Regions from separate parts of the Myceligenerans crystallogenes genome, predicted to be linked through region 3. Evidence: riboswitches for the same ligand, from Rfam matches in the RefSeq annotation. Region 3 holds a riboswitch; each other region holds the start of a gene.
The links. A riboswitch is a leader RNA that binds a small molecule or an ion and turns the genes downstream of it on or off. The one in region 3 is predicted to bind thiamine pyrophosphate.
Positions count from the first base shown of each region.

Region 1: it holds a riboswitch for thiamine pyrophosphate, as region 3 does, so the genes downstream of both, thiD (bifunctional hydroxymethylpyrimidine kinase/phosphomethylpyrimidine kinase) here and ABD208_RS15140 (FAD-dependent oxidoreductase) in region 3, are expected to answer to the same signal.
Region 2: it holds a riboswitch for thiamine pyrophosphate, as region 3 does, so the genes downstream of both, thiC (phosphomethylpyrimidine synthase ThiC) here and ABD208_RS15140 (FAD-dependent oxidoreductase) in region 3, are expected to answer to the same signal.

Region 1 is NZ_BAAANL010000002.1:318,136-323,068, forward strand. Features, by position in the region: gene ABD208_RS06155 (pyridoxal phosphate-dependent decarboxylase family protein) at 1-125, opposite strand, end outside; gene ABD208_RS06160 (hypothetical protein) at 350-1,264, shown strand; gene ABD208_RS06165 (hypothetical protein) at 1,313-1,903, shown strand; gene thiD (bifunctional hydroxymethylpyrimidine kinase/phosphomethylpyrimidine kinase) at 1,948-2,808, opposite strand; TPP riboswitch at 2,799-2,896, opposite strand; gene ABD208_RS06175 (HpcH/HpaI aldolase/citrate lyase family protein) at 2,945-3,805, opposite strand; gene ABD208_RS06180 (MaoC family dehydratase) at 3,802-4,317, opposite strand; gene ABD208_RS06185 (acyl-CoA dehydrogenase family protein) at 4,314-4,933, opposite strand, start outside.
Region 2 is NZ_BAAANL010000001.1:31,551-36,483, forward strand. Features, by position in the region: gene ABD208_RS00155 (ABC transporter ATP-binding protein) at 1-20, shown strand, start outside; gene ABD208_RS00160 (ABC transporter permease) at 17-880, shown strand; gene ABD208_RS00165 (helix-turn-helix transcriptional regulator) at 884-1,120, shown strand; gene ABD208_RS00170 (hypothetical protein) at 1,230-1,454, opposite strand; TPP riboswitch at 1,567-1,673, shown strand; gene thiC (phosphomethylpyrimidine synthase ThiC) at 1,668-3,449, shown strand; gene ABD208_RS00180 (DEAD/DEAH box helicase) at 3,789-4,933, opposite strand, start outside.
Region 3 is NZ_BAAANL010000006.1:111,733-116,665, reverse strand. Features, by position in the region: gene ABD208_RS15160 (MFS transporter) at 1-133, shown strand, start outside; gene ABD208_RS15155 (TetR/AcrR family transcriptional regulator) at 130-756, shown strand; gene ABD208_RS15150 (EF-hand domain-containing protein) at 799-1,020, shown strand; gene thiE (thiamine phosphate synthase) at 1,023-1,691, opposite strand; TPP riboswitch at 1,798-1,903, shown strand; gene ABD208_RS15140 (FAD-dependent oxidoreductase) at 1,894-3,288, shown strand; gene thiS (sulfur carrier protein ThiS) at 3,285-3,539, shown strand; gene ABD208_RS15130 (thiazole synthase) at 3,542-4,534, shown strand; gene ABD208_RS15125 (ThiF family adenylyltransferase) at 4,624-4,933, shown strand, end outside.

The DNA of each region.
Region 1 (4,933 bases), on a different contig from region 3:
GCACCCGAGGTCGCACCGGGCGTCACGGCGGATGTCACACCGGATGTCGCTCGAGGTGGCTCGGGCGACGACGGCGCCGCGGCGGAGCGCAGGCCGGTGGCCGCGGCGGGCAGGGGTGAGGACATGCGAGAGGCTCCTCGGGTGGGTCGACGGTGAAGGGGCAGGCAATTAAGTAAGGCTTGCCTGACCTAAATTAGCCGACGCTTCGTCCTTCTCCAACCACGGACCCATGTTCCGGACGCCTGCCGGACGCCGCGGGCCCGCGGGACGCAGCACGGTCCGGACACGATTTCGGCGACACGACGCCGAATATGTCGCGTACAGAACCCCAGATCGGTACGTTTCGCCTATGAGCGACGAGCGCCAGATCACATCTGACGACACGGAGAACGACGCGGCTCCGGCCCCCGCGGGCAACGGCGCCGGCGAGGACAGCGACCGCATCGAGCGACTGCGCGCGCTGCTGACCGCACCGATCAAGATCCCCGAGTCGGAGAGCAGCGGAGCGGGCAGCGGTGTGAGCAGCGGTGCGAGCGGCAGCACGAGCACCGCCACGGGCGGCACCCGCGACGGGGCCGACGCCGATCCCGACGCCGGCGACCCCGACGAGTACCCCGCCCCCGCCGTCGACATCCCGCCGCACGTGCGGGCCGCCGCGGAGGCCGCCGCGTCACGCGGGGCCGACGAGCAGCGCACCGCCAAGGGCGGGAAGAAGCGCCGGACCTGGGCCGACGCGTTCCTCGACTCCGGCAGGCGCGACCTCGGCGCGGCCGGCGGCGATGCCGCCGCCCAGCTGCTGGCCCGGCTCGACGAGCTCGACCGGCGCACCGGCGAGGACATCGCCCTGGTCCGCGCCCGGGCCAACGAGGCCGCCGACTCGGCCGCCGAGGCGCGCCAGGGCATCGAGGCCCTGCGCACCGAGGCGTCCGCGGCCGCCGAGGGCGCGCGGGCCGCCACCGCGCGGCTCGACGTCGCCGAACGGACCGCGGCCGAGAACTCCGCCACGAGCTCCGCGGCGACCGGCGAGCTCCGCGACGACCTCACCGCCCAGCGCGACGAGATCGCCCGGCTCACCGCGTCCCTCGAGGAATCCCTGGAAACCGCCCGCGAGGCCGCGGCCGGCGCGGGATCCGCGGCCTCGGCGGCCTCGGCGGCGCGGGAGGCCGCGCAGACGGCGGCGAGGAAGGCGGGCACGGCCATGGTCGTGGCCGTCATCGGGGTGGTGTGCGCGCTGGCGGCGATCGGGCTGGCTTTCCTGCCCTGACCTCGGGAGGGGTTCGCCGCCGGGCCCGGCGCTGGTACCTTTCTGGCCATGGCGCCCCTGGACGACTCACCCCGGCACGCGACACCGAGGCAGGCCCGCAAGGCCTGGGACCCGCGGCCCCTCCTGTCCGATCTCAAGGCGGGGGTGCAGGCGCAGCTGTCCCGGGCGGACGTGCCCGGCGAGGGCCCGGACGGCGCCGGGGTCTCGACGGTCGCCCAGCCGACCGTCGACGCCGGGATGTCCGACCCGGCGGGGTCCGAGAACGCGCGGGTCGGCGGGTCGGCGATGGTGCACGCGCCGGTCGCGCCGGACTCGGCCGAGTCCCGCGACAAGAAGAACCTGCGGCGCGCGGCCGAGGCGGCCGAGGCCGCCGCCGCGCAGGCCGCGGGCGCGGCGTCGCAGGCGGCGATCACCGCCGAGCGGGCGATGAGCGAGGCCCACGCCGCGCGCACCGACGCCGCCGCCGCGAGCAGGAACGTGACCGCCGCGCTCGGCGAGCTGAGCGCCGCCGCCGAGGAGATCTCGGCGCTGCACCGGACCCTGCAGGACGTGCGGGAGCGGGCCCGGCGGGAGGTCCTCGTCGCGTGGGGCGGCGCCGGGGTGGCGCTGCTGGTCGCCGTCGTCGCGCTGCTCGTGTGACAGCCGGGCGCCGGCCGGTGACGTGACCGCCCGCCGCCCGGGCCTCACGCCTCCAGCGCGTACGGCTTGACGCCCGCCGCGTCCCACAGCATGCCCAGGTGGTCCACCGGCCCGTGCCCGCCGCGCGAGCCGACGCCCAGGCTCTCCCCCCGCGCGATCGCCGCGCGCAGCCAGGTCGTCGCGCGGCGCAGCGACTCCGGCCACGAGCCCGTCGTCACGCGCAGCGTCGCCATCGCCGACGACAGGGAGCAGCCCGTGCCGTGCGTGCTGGTCGCCACGAGCCGCGGCCCGCTGACCCTGGCCTCCTCGCCCGCGGCCGAGACGAGCGCGTCCGGCGTGTCCGACGCCATGAGGTGGCCCCCCTTGGCCAGCACGAGCACGTCGTGCTCGTGGGCGACCTGGCGCGCCTGCGCCACGACCTCGGTCCAGGTCACGGCCTCGGCCGCGCCGGTCAGGGCGGCCAGCTCCGGGATGTTCGGGGTGACGAGGTCGGCCAGCGAGATCAGGTCGCGCAGCGCCGCCTCCGCCGCGGGCTCCAGCAGCCGGTCGCCCGAGGTGGAGATCATGACCGGGTCGATCACGACGACCGGCGGGCGGACCCGCCGCAGCCACGCCCCGACCGCGTCGGCCACCCCGGCGGTGCCCAGCATGCCGATCTTGACCGCGTCGACGGCGATGTCGTCGCTGACCGCGTCGAGCTGCTGGGTGACGAACTCCGCCGGCGGCGCGTGCACGCCCCGCACGCCCTGGGTGTTCTGCGCCGTCAGCGCGGTGATCACGGCCATCCCGTAGCCGCAGTGCGCGGCGATGGACTTCAGGTCCGCCTGGATCCCCGCGCCGCCGGACGGGTCCGAGCCCGCGATCGACAACACGCGCGGCACCTTGCGTCCATGCAAAGCACTCATCTCGACATTCCCTCCGCCGGTACGAGCTGGGTCAGGTTCGACGGGTATGTTCTCAGCTGCCACGAAGGAAGCACCCCGTGTCGATTTCTTTCCCAGCTTACGGGGCCACGGCCTGACTTGTCGAGAAAAGTCCGGCTCAGCGGGATGTCGGGTGGGTCACACCGGCCCGGTCCAGGACGGCGCGGGCATGGCGCAGCACCGGCTCGTCGATCATGACGCCGTCGAGCGTGAAGACCCCCGTGCCGCCGGGGGCGGAACCGCCCGCCGCCCCGGCCGCGGCGAGGATGCGGCTCGCGCGCGCGATCTCCTCGCCGCTCGGCGCGTACGCGGCGCGGATCACCGGCACGTGCTTCGGGTGGATGCAGGCCGTGGCCGCGAAGCCGGACGCGACGGCGTCGGCCGCCTCGGCGCGCAGGCCGTCCAGGTCGTCGATGTCGAGGTGGACGGCGTCGATCGCCGGTTTGCCCGCGGCGCCCGCCGCGAGCAGCACGTGGGCCCGGGCCGTGCGGGCGACGTCGCGGTACTCCCCCCGCGCGCGCTCGCCCGGCCCGAAGCGGCTGGAGGTGCCGCCGAGCGACGCGACCAGGTCCTCCGCGCCCCACATCAGCGCGATCACCTCGTCCCGGTGCGCCAGGGCGGGCGCCTCGACGACACCCGCGGCCGTCTCGCACAGGGCGATGACCCGGAACCCGTCGAGCGCGGGCAGGCCCGCGTCGGCCTTGGCGACCATCAGCGTGCGGAATGGCGTGGCCCGCACGGCGGCCAGGTCGGCGGCGTGATCGCGGGTCCCGGGCGGGTTGACCCGCACGACGGTGCGCTCGGGGTCGAGGGCGCCCGCGGCGGCGTCGGACCTCAGCGCGTCGCGCGCGGCGGGCCGCGCCCCGGGCGCGACGGCGTCCTCGAGATCGAGGATGACGCCGTCCGCCCGGGACGCGGCCTTGGCGAACCGGTCGGGCCGGTCCGCCGGGCAGAACAGGAGGGCGGGTCCGGGGATCACGAGCCCGCGCCGTCCGTGCGCGACGGTTCGGCCGCCTCGTGCCCGGCCCGCGTCCAGAACAGGCCGTTGCGCACCGCGCGCGCGACGACGACGTCGTCCTGGTTGCGCCCGACGTGCTCCAGCGTCACGATCCCCTGGCCGGGGCGGGACCCCGAGGGTCGCTTGGCCTGCACGATCGTCTCGCCGTACAGCGTGTCGCCGTGGAAGACCGGCGCGGGGAACGTGACCTGCTCGAAGCCGAGGTTGGCCACGAGCGTGCCCGCCGTGACCTGCCACGTGGACAGGCCCACCAGCGTGGACAGCGTCCACAGGGAGTTCACGAGGCGCTGCCCGAACGGCTGGGTCGCGGCCCAGGCGGCGTCGAGGTGCAGCGGCTGGCCGTTCATGGTCAGCGTGGTGAACAGCACGTCGTCGGCCTCCGTGGCGGTGCGGCCCGGGCGGTGCAGGTAGCGGTCCCCGGGCTCCAGCTCGTCGAAGTACCGGCCGCGCGCCAGGAACTCCCGCCCGCTCATGCCAGCCCCATCTCCCGCGCCAGCACCATCAGCTGCACCTCCGTGGTTCCCTCGCCGATCTCGAGCACCTTCGCGTCGCGGTAGTGCCGCGCGACGGCGTTCTCGTTGAGGAAACCGTACCCGCCCCAGATCTGGGACGCGTCGTGCGCGTTGGCCATCGCGGCCTCCGACCCGATGAGCTTGGCGAGCGACGCCTCCGCCTTGAACGGGACGCCCGCGACCAGCTTCTGCGCGGCGTCCATCCAGGCCAGGCGGGCGCTGTGGGCGCGGGCCTGCATGCGGCCCAGCATGAACGCGACGTGCTGGTTGTGCCCGATGGGTTCCCCGAACACCTTGCGCTCCTTGGCCCGGGCCAGCGCCTGCTCGTAGCAGCCGAGCGCCGCCCCCGCGCACAGCGCCGCGAACGCGACCCGGCCCTCGTCCAGCGCCCGCAGGAAGTTCGCGTAGCCGCGGCCCTGCTCCCCCAGCATCGCCGAGTGCGGGACGCGCACGTCGGTGAAGGTCAGGGGGTGGGTGTCCGACGTGTGCCAGCCGACCTTGTCGTACGCGGGCCCCACCTCAAACCCGGGCGTGCCGCTCGGCACGACGAAGCACGTGAGCTCCGGGCGGCCGTCCG
Region 2 (4,933 bases), on a different contig from region 3:
TCGAGGAGGTGCGCTCATGACGACGACGACCAACGAACAGCGCTGGGTGGCCGTGCGCGCGGGGCTGGTGCGCGGCTGGCTGGAGACCAAGCAGTCGTTCCGGGAGCCCGGGGACGTCCTCTGGTACTTCCTGATGCCGGCGATCTTCGCCGTGGTGCTGCTCTTCATGCGGGGCAACACCGTGCCCGGCATGAACTTCGAGCTCGGCGCCATGGTGCTGCCGAGCATCGTCGGGATGTCGATCGGGTTCGGCGGGATGACCGGGCCCGCGGGCACGATCGCCACCGACCGCGAGGACGGCACCCTGCTGCGGGCCAAGGCCACGCCCAACGGCATGATCGGCTACATGTTCGGCAAGATCGTGTTGTTCGGCGCGACGACGCTGATGAGTCTCGCCCTGCTCGTCATCCCGGGGTTCACGGTGGCGGGTGACCTGCGGTTCGACGCCCGCACCTGGGTGCTGCTCGCGGTGATCTTCGTGGTCGGCATGCTGGCGACCGTTCCGATCGGCATCGCCCTCGGCTCGCTGTTCAAGACCGCGCAGCAGACCGGCCTGCTCATGCTCGGCTCGATGGTGCTGCTGACGGTGTCGGGCATCTTCTACCCGATCACCGCGCTGCCCGTCTGGCTGCAGTGGCTCGGCCAGGCGTTCCCCTACTACTGGCTGGGGCTCGGGGCGCGCTCGGCGCTGCTCCCGGCGGAGATGGCCGCGGCCGAGATCGGCGGGTCGTGGCGCACCCTGGAGATGTTCGGCGTGCTCGGCGTGTGGATCGTGCTGGGCCTGATCCTCGCCCCGATCGTGCTGCGGCGGATGACCCGGCGCGCGTCGGGGGCAGCGGTCGCCGCGGCCAGGGACCGCGTCATGGCTCAGGGGTGGTGAGCGGTGGGCGAGACCACGTCCGACGTCGTCCACAACCGCATCGCGATGCTCCGCGCCGAACGGGGCATCTCGCGGCGCGAGCTGGCCGAGGCACTGGGCGTGCACTACCAGACGGTCGGCTATCTGGAACGAGGTGAGTACAGCCCGTCGCTCCACCTGGCCCTGCGCATCGCCGAGTACTTCGGTGTCGCGGTCGAGGTGATCTTCAGTACCCGTCCTTTCCGGCGCCTGGGGGAATGACGCCGGCCGGACGGCCGTTCGTGCCGGGCCGGACCCGGCCGGTGACGAGCCGGCGAGTGCGTGGGACCGAACGGGACGCCCGCGTCCCGTGCGTGCGCCCGCGCGCTCGTCAGGCTCCGTCGTCGCCCGGGTTCGGGGTTGCGGGGTGGTTGAGCACGGTGACCGTGCCGTCGTCCTCGACACGGAGGCGGCGCGGGTCGCCGTCGGCCAGTTCGAGGGCGGATTCCAGGAGCACGGGATGGACGGAGTCCCACCTGGGCGGTAGCCAGTGGTGCGTGCGCAAGGCGTCGAGAACTGGTCCGGGGGGTACGCGCTGCACTGTCATATCGTCCACGGCGTCATATCCTCGCAGGTCAGATGGCGTGTTGCGAACCGGGGAAGGGCGATCCGCACATGGTGGGGCGGAACGCTTGACGCCCGGATGCTGACATGTTGTAACGTAAGCGGCGATCCCACGGGTGCCCTCGCAGGGGCTGAGATCGGGCTGTCGCGGCCCGGACCGTCGAACCTGATTCCGGCTCATACCGGCGTAGGAAGTAGGAGAGTGATGACCAGCATCCCTTCGCGCGCGCTCACGTACGACGTCGACCAGGCCACCGGCCTGAGGATTCCCGTCACCGAGATCACCCTCGCACCGTCTCCCGACGGCACGGCGAACCCCCCGCTGCGTGTCTACCGCACCGACGGCCCGGCCTGCGACCCGAACGAGGGCCTCCCCGCGGGCCGCACGGACTGGATCGTCGGGCGCGGTGACACCGAGGAGTACGCGGGCCGCCCGCCCGCGGAGGCCGACGACGGCCGCCGCAGGCGCGCGGCCGAGGACGAGTGGAAGGGCACCCGCCGCCCGCCCCGCCGTGCCCTGCCCGGCCGCACGATCACCCAGATGCACTACGCCCGCAAGGGCGAGATCACCCCGGAGATGCGGTTCGTCGCGCTCCGGGAGGGCTGCGACGCCGAGCTCGTCCGCTCCGAGGTCGCCGCGGGCCGCGCCATCATCCCGAACAACGTCAACCACCCCGAGTCCGAGCCGATGATCATCGGCAAGGCCTTCACGGTGAAGGTCAACGCGAACATCGGGAACTCGGCCGTCCACAGCTCGGTCGCCGAGGAGGTCGAGAAGCTCCAGTGGGCCACCCGCTGGGGCGCCGACACGGTGATGGACCTGTCCACCGGCGACGCGATCCACACCACCCGCGAGTGGATCCTGCGCAACTCGCCCGTCCCCATCGGCACCGTGCCGATCTACCAGGCCCTCGAGAAGGTCAACGGCGACGCCAACACGCTGACCTGGGAGATCTATCGCGACACGGTGATCGAGCAGTGCGAGCAGGGCGTGGACTACATGACCGTCCACGCGGGCGTGCTGCTGCGCTACGTCCCGCTCACCGCGGACCGCGTGACGGGCATCGTCTCCCGCGGCGGCTCGATCATGGCGGGCTGGTGCCTCGCCCACCACCAGGAGAACTTCACCTACACCCACTTCGACGAGCTCTGCGAGATCTTCGCGGCGTACGACGTCGCGTTCTCCCTCGGCGACGGCCTGCGCCCCGGCTCCGTCGCGGACGCCAACGACGCCGCCCAGTTCGCCGAGCTCGACACCCTCGCCGAGCTGACCAGCCGCGCCTGGGAGCACGACGTGCAGGTGATGGTGGAGGGCCCGGGCCACGTCCCGCTGCACCTGGTGCGGGAGAACGTGGAGCGTCAGCAGGAGCTCTGCCAGGGTGCCCCCTTCTACACGCTCGGCCCGCTGGTGACCGACATCGCCCCCGGCTACGACCACATCACCTCCGCCATCGGCGCCGCCGAGATCGCCCGCTACGGCACCGCGATGCTCTGCTACGTCACGCCCAAGGAGCACCTCGGCCTGCCGAACCGGGACGACGTCCGCACCGGCGTCGTCACCTACAAGATCGCCGCGCACGCGGCGGACATCGCCAAGGGCCACCCCGGCGCGCGCGACCGCGACGACGCCCTGAGCAAGGCCCGCTTCGAGTTCCGCTGGCGCGACCAGTTCGCCCTCTCGCTCGACCCGGAGCTCGCGCAGGAGTACCACGACGAGACCCTCCCCGCGGAGGCGGCCAAGACCGCCCACTTCTGCTCGATGTGCGGCCCGAAGTTCTGCTCCATGCGCATCTCGCAGGACATCCGCGACGAGTTCGGCGGCGCGGCCGCCCAGCAGGCGATCGCCGGCGCCGCCGTACCCGACGACGTCGCGGCAGCCCTCACCCCGGCCGAGGCCCGTGCCGGCATGGCCGCCAAGTCCGAGGAATTCCTCGCCGCGGGCGGCACGGTCTACCTCCCGGACCCCAAGGTCGGCTCACCCGGCTGACCGACCAGCACAGGGCCGACGCCGTCCCGGCGGCGTCGGCCCTGTGCGACAGGTCCCGCCCCGTGCCGCGCGACGGGACTCCCGGCGGGCACCATCAGGGCGCAGGCAGCGGACCGGACCCGATCCACAGCTTCGGGGGGCGTCACCACCCGGTGTCGAACGGCACTCCGTACACGGTGGCGTAGACGGCGACTCCGACACCGATCCCGAGGAGTATCAGGATCATCGCCGGACTCCCGGCCGGGACCCGGCGCCGGCCGAGGTCGAGAACAGCAGATTCTGGGGCATGCAGTCATCCTGGCCTGTCGCCATGCAATTTGACCAGGAAAGTAGCCCACCTCATCGCGCCTCCGGGCCGGGCGCGTGCGACAGCACCGCGTCCAGCAGCCGCACCGCCGCCTCCTTCTCCAGCGGCGAGTTGTACGACCCGCACTTCGGCGACTGCACGCACGACGGGCACCCGTCGGCGCAGTCGCACCGCGCGATCACGTCCCGGGTCGCCCGCAGCCATGTCGCCCCCAGCTCGAACCCCCGCTCGGCGAACCCGGCCCCGCCGGGAAAGGCGTCGTACACGAACACCGTCGCCTCGCCGGTGTCGGCGTGGAGCTCGGTGGACACCCCGCCCAGATCCCACCGGTCGCACGTGGCCAGCAGGGGCAGCATCCCGATCGACGCGTGCTCGGCCGCGTGCAGCGCCCCGGGCGCCTCCTCGGCGGACACGCCCGCGGCCCGCAGCACGAACTCCGGCACGGACCACCACACCGCCACGGTCCCGAGCGTCCGTTCCGGCAGGTCGAGCGCCTGGGTGCCGAGCGTCTGCAGGTCCGGCAGCCGCCGCCGCTGATAGCTCACCACCTGACTCGTCACCTCGACGGGCCCGAGCCCCCAGGTGATCGGCCCCCACTCGCGCGACACGATCCGCCGGTCGTCCCCGTCCCCGCCGCCGTTCCGGTCTCCGCCCTCGGCCACGGCGCTCTCACCCGGACCGCCCTCCCCGGCACCCACCGCCGTTCCAGCCGAGGCCGCTCCCGCGCCCGCGCCGTCGTCGTACCCCTCGATCGCCACCTCCATCACCTCACGCGACCACGTCCCGTAGTCGACGTCGTGCCGCACGACGACGGCCGTGTGGTCCGTCAGGTCCAGGTGATCCACCACATAGGTCACCCCCTGGTGCACGTACACGGCGCCGTCGTGCACCTGCCCGTCGGCCGACGGCGCGTCCACCGTCCCGAGCAGCCTCCCGGACCCCGCCTCGACCACCCGCACCGGTTGCCCGCCCGCCCCACGCAGGTCCGTCAGCCCGGCCGCCGACTGCGCGTGCGTCCAGTACCACCCCGACGCCCGCCGCCGCAGCGCACCCCGCGCCACCAGCACCTCCAGCACGTGCCGCACGTGAGCGGGCTCCCCGAACCGCGCCAGATCCTCCGACCGCAACGGCGCCTCCTGCGCTGCGACACACAGATGCGGTGCCAGCACGTGCGGAT
Region 3 (4,933 bases):
CGCGCTGCTCGGGATGATCGTCGTCGGGCGGTACTTCTCCGGCAGGCCGTCGCGGGACGACGACGGCGCGCGGGCGGGCGCGGACGTGTCGGCCGTCCCGGCGGGCGAACGGCAGGCGAAAATGGTCCGATGACCTCCACGTCCCCGGAAGCGGAGAACTCCGCGGCCGTCCCCGCGCCCGTCGTCGGGCGTCCGCGCAGCACGGCGGCGAGCAACGCGATCCTCGCCGCCGTGCTCGACCTCGTGGCCGAGCACGGCTCGATGCGCGCGATCACCGTCGAGGCGGTCGCGGCGCGCGCGGGCACGTCCAAGACCACGATCTACCGGCGCTGGGCCACCAAGGAGGAGCTGGTCGCCGCCGCGGTCGAGAGCATCAAGGCGCCGCCGGCGTTCGAGCTGCCGCACGAGTCGGTGCGCGACGACCTGATCCGCATGCTCAAGGCCGTCCGCACCGACGTCTCGCCCCGGGAGCGCCGGATCCTGCGCTGCATCATGATCGACTCCGAGGACAACCCGGAGCTCGCCGCGCAGCAGGAGCGCCTGATGACGGAGCGCCGCCGGGCCGGGATCGAGCTCGTGCGGTACTGGATCGAGCGGGGCGAGCTGCGCGCCGACCTCGATCCGATGCTCGTCGCCGCGGGGCTGGTCAGCCCGCTGCTGACGATCCAGATCTACGGCCACTACCCGCACCTGCGCACGCCCGATCTCGCCGAGCGCCTCGTCGACCAGATCCTGACGGGCATCGGGACGCGGTAGCCTTCCTGCGACCGTTCCCGGACAATTCAGGAGGCTGCCGCAGTGACCGGAGAAGTGACCGCCGAAGACGACCTGACCGCCACGTTCACCGAGTTCGACGGCGACGGCGACGGCCACATCACCGTCGACGAGTTCCGCCAGGCGATGGCCAAGAAGGGCGAGGACGTCTCCAAGGACGACCTCACCTCGATCTTCGTCCACGCCGATGGCGACGGTGACGGCAAGATCAACCTCGCGGAGTTCACCGAGGCCTGGAACGCCTGACCTCAGGCCTCGTCGAGGCGGCGGCGCAGGGCCGCCGCCGCGGCGCCCGGATCGGCCGCCCGCGTGATCGCGCGGACGACGACGACGCGGCGGGCGCCCGCCTCCAGGACCTGGTCGAGGCGGGTGGGCCCGGCGTCGTCGTCCCGCGTGACGTCGTCGATGCCGCCGATCGCGAACCACGGCGTCGCGGGCTTCGTGTCCGCGACCTCCCGCAGCAGGCCGAGGCCGACGGCGGGGCGGCCGGGCTTGGTCGGGGTGGACCAGAGCGGGCCGACGCAGAAGTAGTCCACCCGGGGATCCGCCTCGGCCGCCATCGCCTCGCCGAACGCGTGCGTCGACCGGCCGAGCGCCGGGCCCTCGCCGAGCAGGGCGGTGACCTGGGCGGGGGAGAGGTCGTCCTGCCCCATGTGCACGGCGGGCGCGCCGGTCAGGCCCGCGACGTCGGCGCGGTCGTTGACCGCCCACAGCGCCCCGTGCTCGGCCGCGACCCGCGCCACGAGCGCCTGCAGCTCGATCTCCCGCGCGGCGTCGAGCGACTTGTCCCGCAGCTGCACGACGTCGACCCCGTTCCCGAGCACGGCGTGCAGGAAGGCCGCGAGGTCACCGGACGCCTCCCGGGCGTCGGTGCACAGGTACAGCCGGGCGTCGGCGAGCCGCGTTCTGGGATCCACGGCACCGGAGTCTAGGCGCGACCGGCCCGCGGGCCCGGGGCGTGACCACCCCGCGCCCGCGCCGCCCGCGTCCGGAACCACGCCGGATGCGAGTTATGGTTGCTGCACACACATGCACGGGAGCCCCGCCGCGGGGCTGAGAGGGCGCAGGCGCGCCGACCGTCGAACCTGATCCGGGTCATGCCGGCGAAGGGAGCAAGCAATGGGACACGGTCGTGCGCCCGGCGTCGTCGTCGTGGGCGCGGGGATCATCGGACTTGCCGCCGCCTGGCGGGCGCTGGACGCCGGGGCGACGGTCACGGTGCTCGATCCGGCGCCGGGGGCCGGGGCGACGCATGCCGCCGCCGGAATGCTCGGGCCGACGATGGAAGCCGACTTCGGGGAACGGGACCTCGCGCGGTTCGGCGCCCGGAGCGTCCGGCTCTGGCCGGAGTTCGCGGCAGTCCTGGAACGAGCCGCGGGCCTCCCGCCGGGAGCCCTCGGCCTGGACGCCTCGGGAACGCTGGCGGTCGCCTTCGACGCCGACGACGCCGCCCTGCTCCGCCGCCGCCTGGCTCTCCACCGCGACCTCGGCCTGGGCTCCCGCGAGATCCCGGTCGCCGAGGCCCGCGACCGCGAACCCTCCCTCGGCCCGCGCATCGCGGCCGCGGCCTGGATCCCGGGCGATCACCAGGTCGATCCCCGGGCCGTCCACCGGGCCCTGCTCCGGGTGGTCACCGCCCACCCGGACGCGACGCTCGTCACCCGCGCGGTCGCTTCTCTCCGCCGCACCGCTGTTCCGGGCGTCATCCCCGATCCGGGCGCAGCCTCGACCCCGCGAGGTGGTGCCTCAGGTCCCGGGGTACTGCTCTCCGAGGGCTCTGCCCCGGATCGGGAGGCACTACCGCGCGAGCGAATTCCTTTCCTCGCGATGGACGGCACCGCCTCGCGGCCGGAGGCACTATCTCGCGAGCGCGTGGCCGGGGTCGTGGACGAGGACGGGGACGGGGTCGAGCATCCCGTCGGCCCTGCCCGGGCGTCCGAAGCCCCACCTCGCGAGCGCGTGGCCGGGGTGGTGGACGAGGACGGGGTCGAGCATCCCGCCGACGTCGTCGTCCTCGCCGCCGGGTACGCGAGCGCGGGGTTGTACGGGGGAGCGGCGACGCGGGCCGTGCCCGGGACGACGCTGCGGCTCGAGGCCGACGCCGCGGCCGGGCCTTCCGTCGTGGTGCGCGGCACCGTCCAGGGCCGGTCCGTCTATGTGGTCCCGCGGGCGGCCCGGGGCGACGGGCGGCGGGAGATCGTCGTCGGCGCGTCGTCCGACGAGCGGGACGCCACCACGCGGACCCGCGCCGGGGACGTGTTCGCGCTGCTGCGCGACGCGCGGGCGCTGCTGCCCGGCCTGGACGAGGCCGACCTGATCGAGACCACCACCCGGTCGCGGCCGGCGACCCCGGACAACCTGCCGCTGATCGGTATGGCCGAGCCCGGGCTGTTCCTGGCGACCGGGCACCACCGCAACGGCATCCTCCTGACCCCGCACACGGCCGCCGTCGTCGGCCGGCACCTTGCCCGGCTGTTCGAGAACCCCGCCCCGCACGAAGGAGCATTCGCATGACCGCCGAACCGAGCGCCGTCGTGAACGGCGAAGCCAGCGCCGTCGTGAACGGCCTGCCTTACCCCCTCGAGGGTCCGCTGCCCGTCGCCGAGCTGGTCGGCCGGCTGCTGCCCGAGGTCGTCGTCGACGGCGTGCCGCAGGGCGTCGCCGTCGCCGTGGACGACGCCGTCGTGCCGCGCGGCGCCTGGGAGCGCACCGAGATCCGGCCCGGCATGCGGGTCGAGGTCGTCACCGCCGTCCAGGGAGGCTGACCATGGAACCAACATCGCACCTCACCGGCACCCTGCCCGGCGACGCCGCGAGGCACCCGGCCGGCGCGACCGGCACGCCCGCCGACGCGACCGGGAGGCCGGCTGGCGCGACCGGGACGTCCGCTGGCGCGACCGGCGCGACCGGCGCGTCGGCCGGCGTGACCGGGACACCCCTGACCATCGCCGGGGTCGAGCTCGGCTCGCGGCTCGTCATGGGGACCGGGGGAGCGTCGAGCCTGCTGGCGCTCGCGGACGCGCTGACGGCGTCGGGCACGAAACTGACCACCGTTGCGATGCGGCGCGTAGCGCGGCCCGCGCCGGGCGGGCCCGCGCCCGGCGGTGCGTCGGCCGGAGGCGACACCTCCGTGTGGGCCATGCTCGACCGCCTCGGCATCCGCGCCCTGCCCAACACCGCGGGCTGCTTCACGGTCCGCGAGGCCGTCCTGACCGCGCAGCTCGCACGCGAGGCGTGCGGCACGGACTGGGTCAAGCTGGAGGTCATCGCCGACGACGTCACGCTCCTCCCGGACCCGATCGGCCTCGTCGAGGCGGCGCGGACCCTGGTCGCCGACGGCTTCACCGTCCTGCCCTACACCAACGACGACCCGGTCACCGCCCGCCATCTCGCCGACGCGGGCTGCGCGGCCGTCATGCCGCTCGGCTCGCCCATCGGCTCCGGGCTGGGCATCGCGAACCCGCGCAACATCGAGGCGATCGCCGCGGAGTCGCCCGTCCCGGTCATCCTCGACGCGGGGATCGGCACGGCGTCGGACGCGGCGCTCGCGATGGAGCTCGGCTGCGACGGCGTCCTCCTGGCCACCGCCGTGACGCGCGCGGCGGACCCGGTCCGCATGGCCCGCGCGATGCGCCTGGCCGTCGAGGCCGGGTACGACGCGGCCCGCGCGGGCCGCATGCCCCGCCGCGAGCAGGCCCTGGCCAGCTCCCCCCCGGAGGGCCGCATCGCCCCGGCCAACAACCTGGACCTGGCCCTGTGACCCCCGACCGCCGCCCGGCTGGCCCGACGGCCACGGCCCAGGTGTCGACCATGTCATCTCGTACGGTGGGAACGCGACCATCGAACGAGATGACATGGTCGCAGGGCTCGCTTCCGCCTCTCGTCGAGGCCGGCCCCGCCATGAGTCACCAGGAGGTGGTGCGGTATGCGCGGCATCTTGCGTTGCCCGGGATCGGGGTGGAGGGGCAGCGGCGGCTTGCGGCCGCGAAGGTGCTCGTCGTCGGGGCGGGCGGGCTCGGGAGCCCGGCGTTGCTGTATCTCGCGGCGGCCGGCGTCGGCACGCTCGGCATCGTGGACGACGACGTCGTGGAGGCCTCCAACCTGCAACGCCAGGTGATCCACGGGCAGAGCGATCTCGGGGTGGCCAAGACGGAGTCGG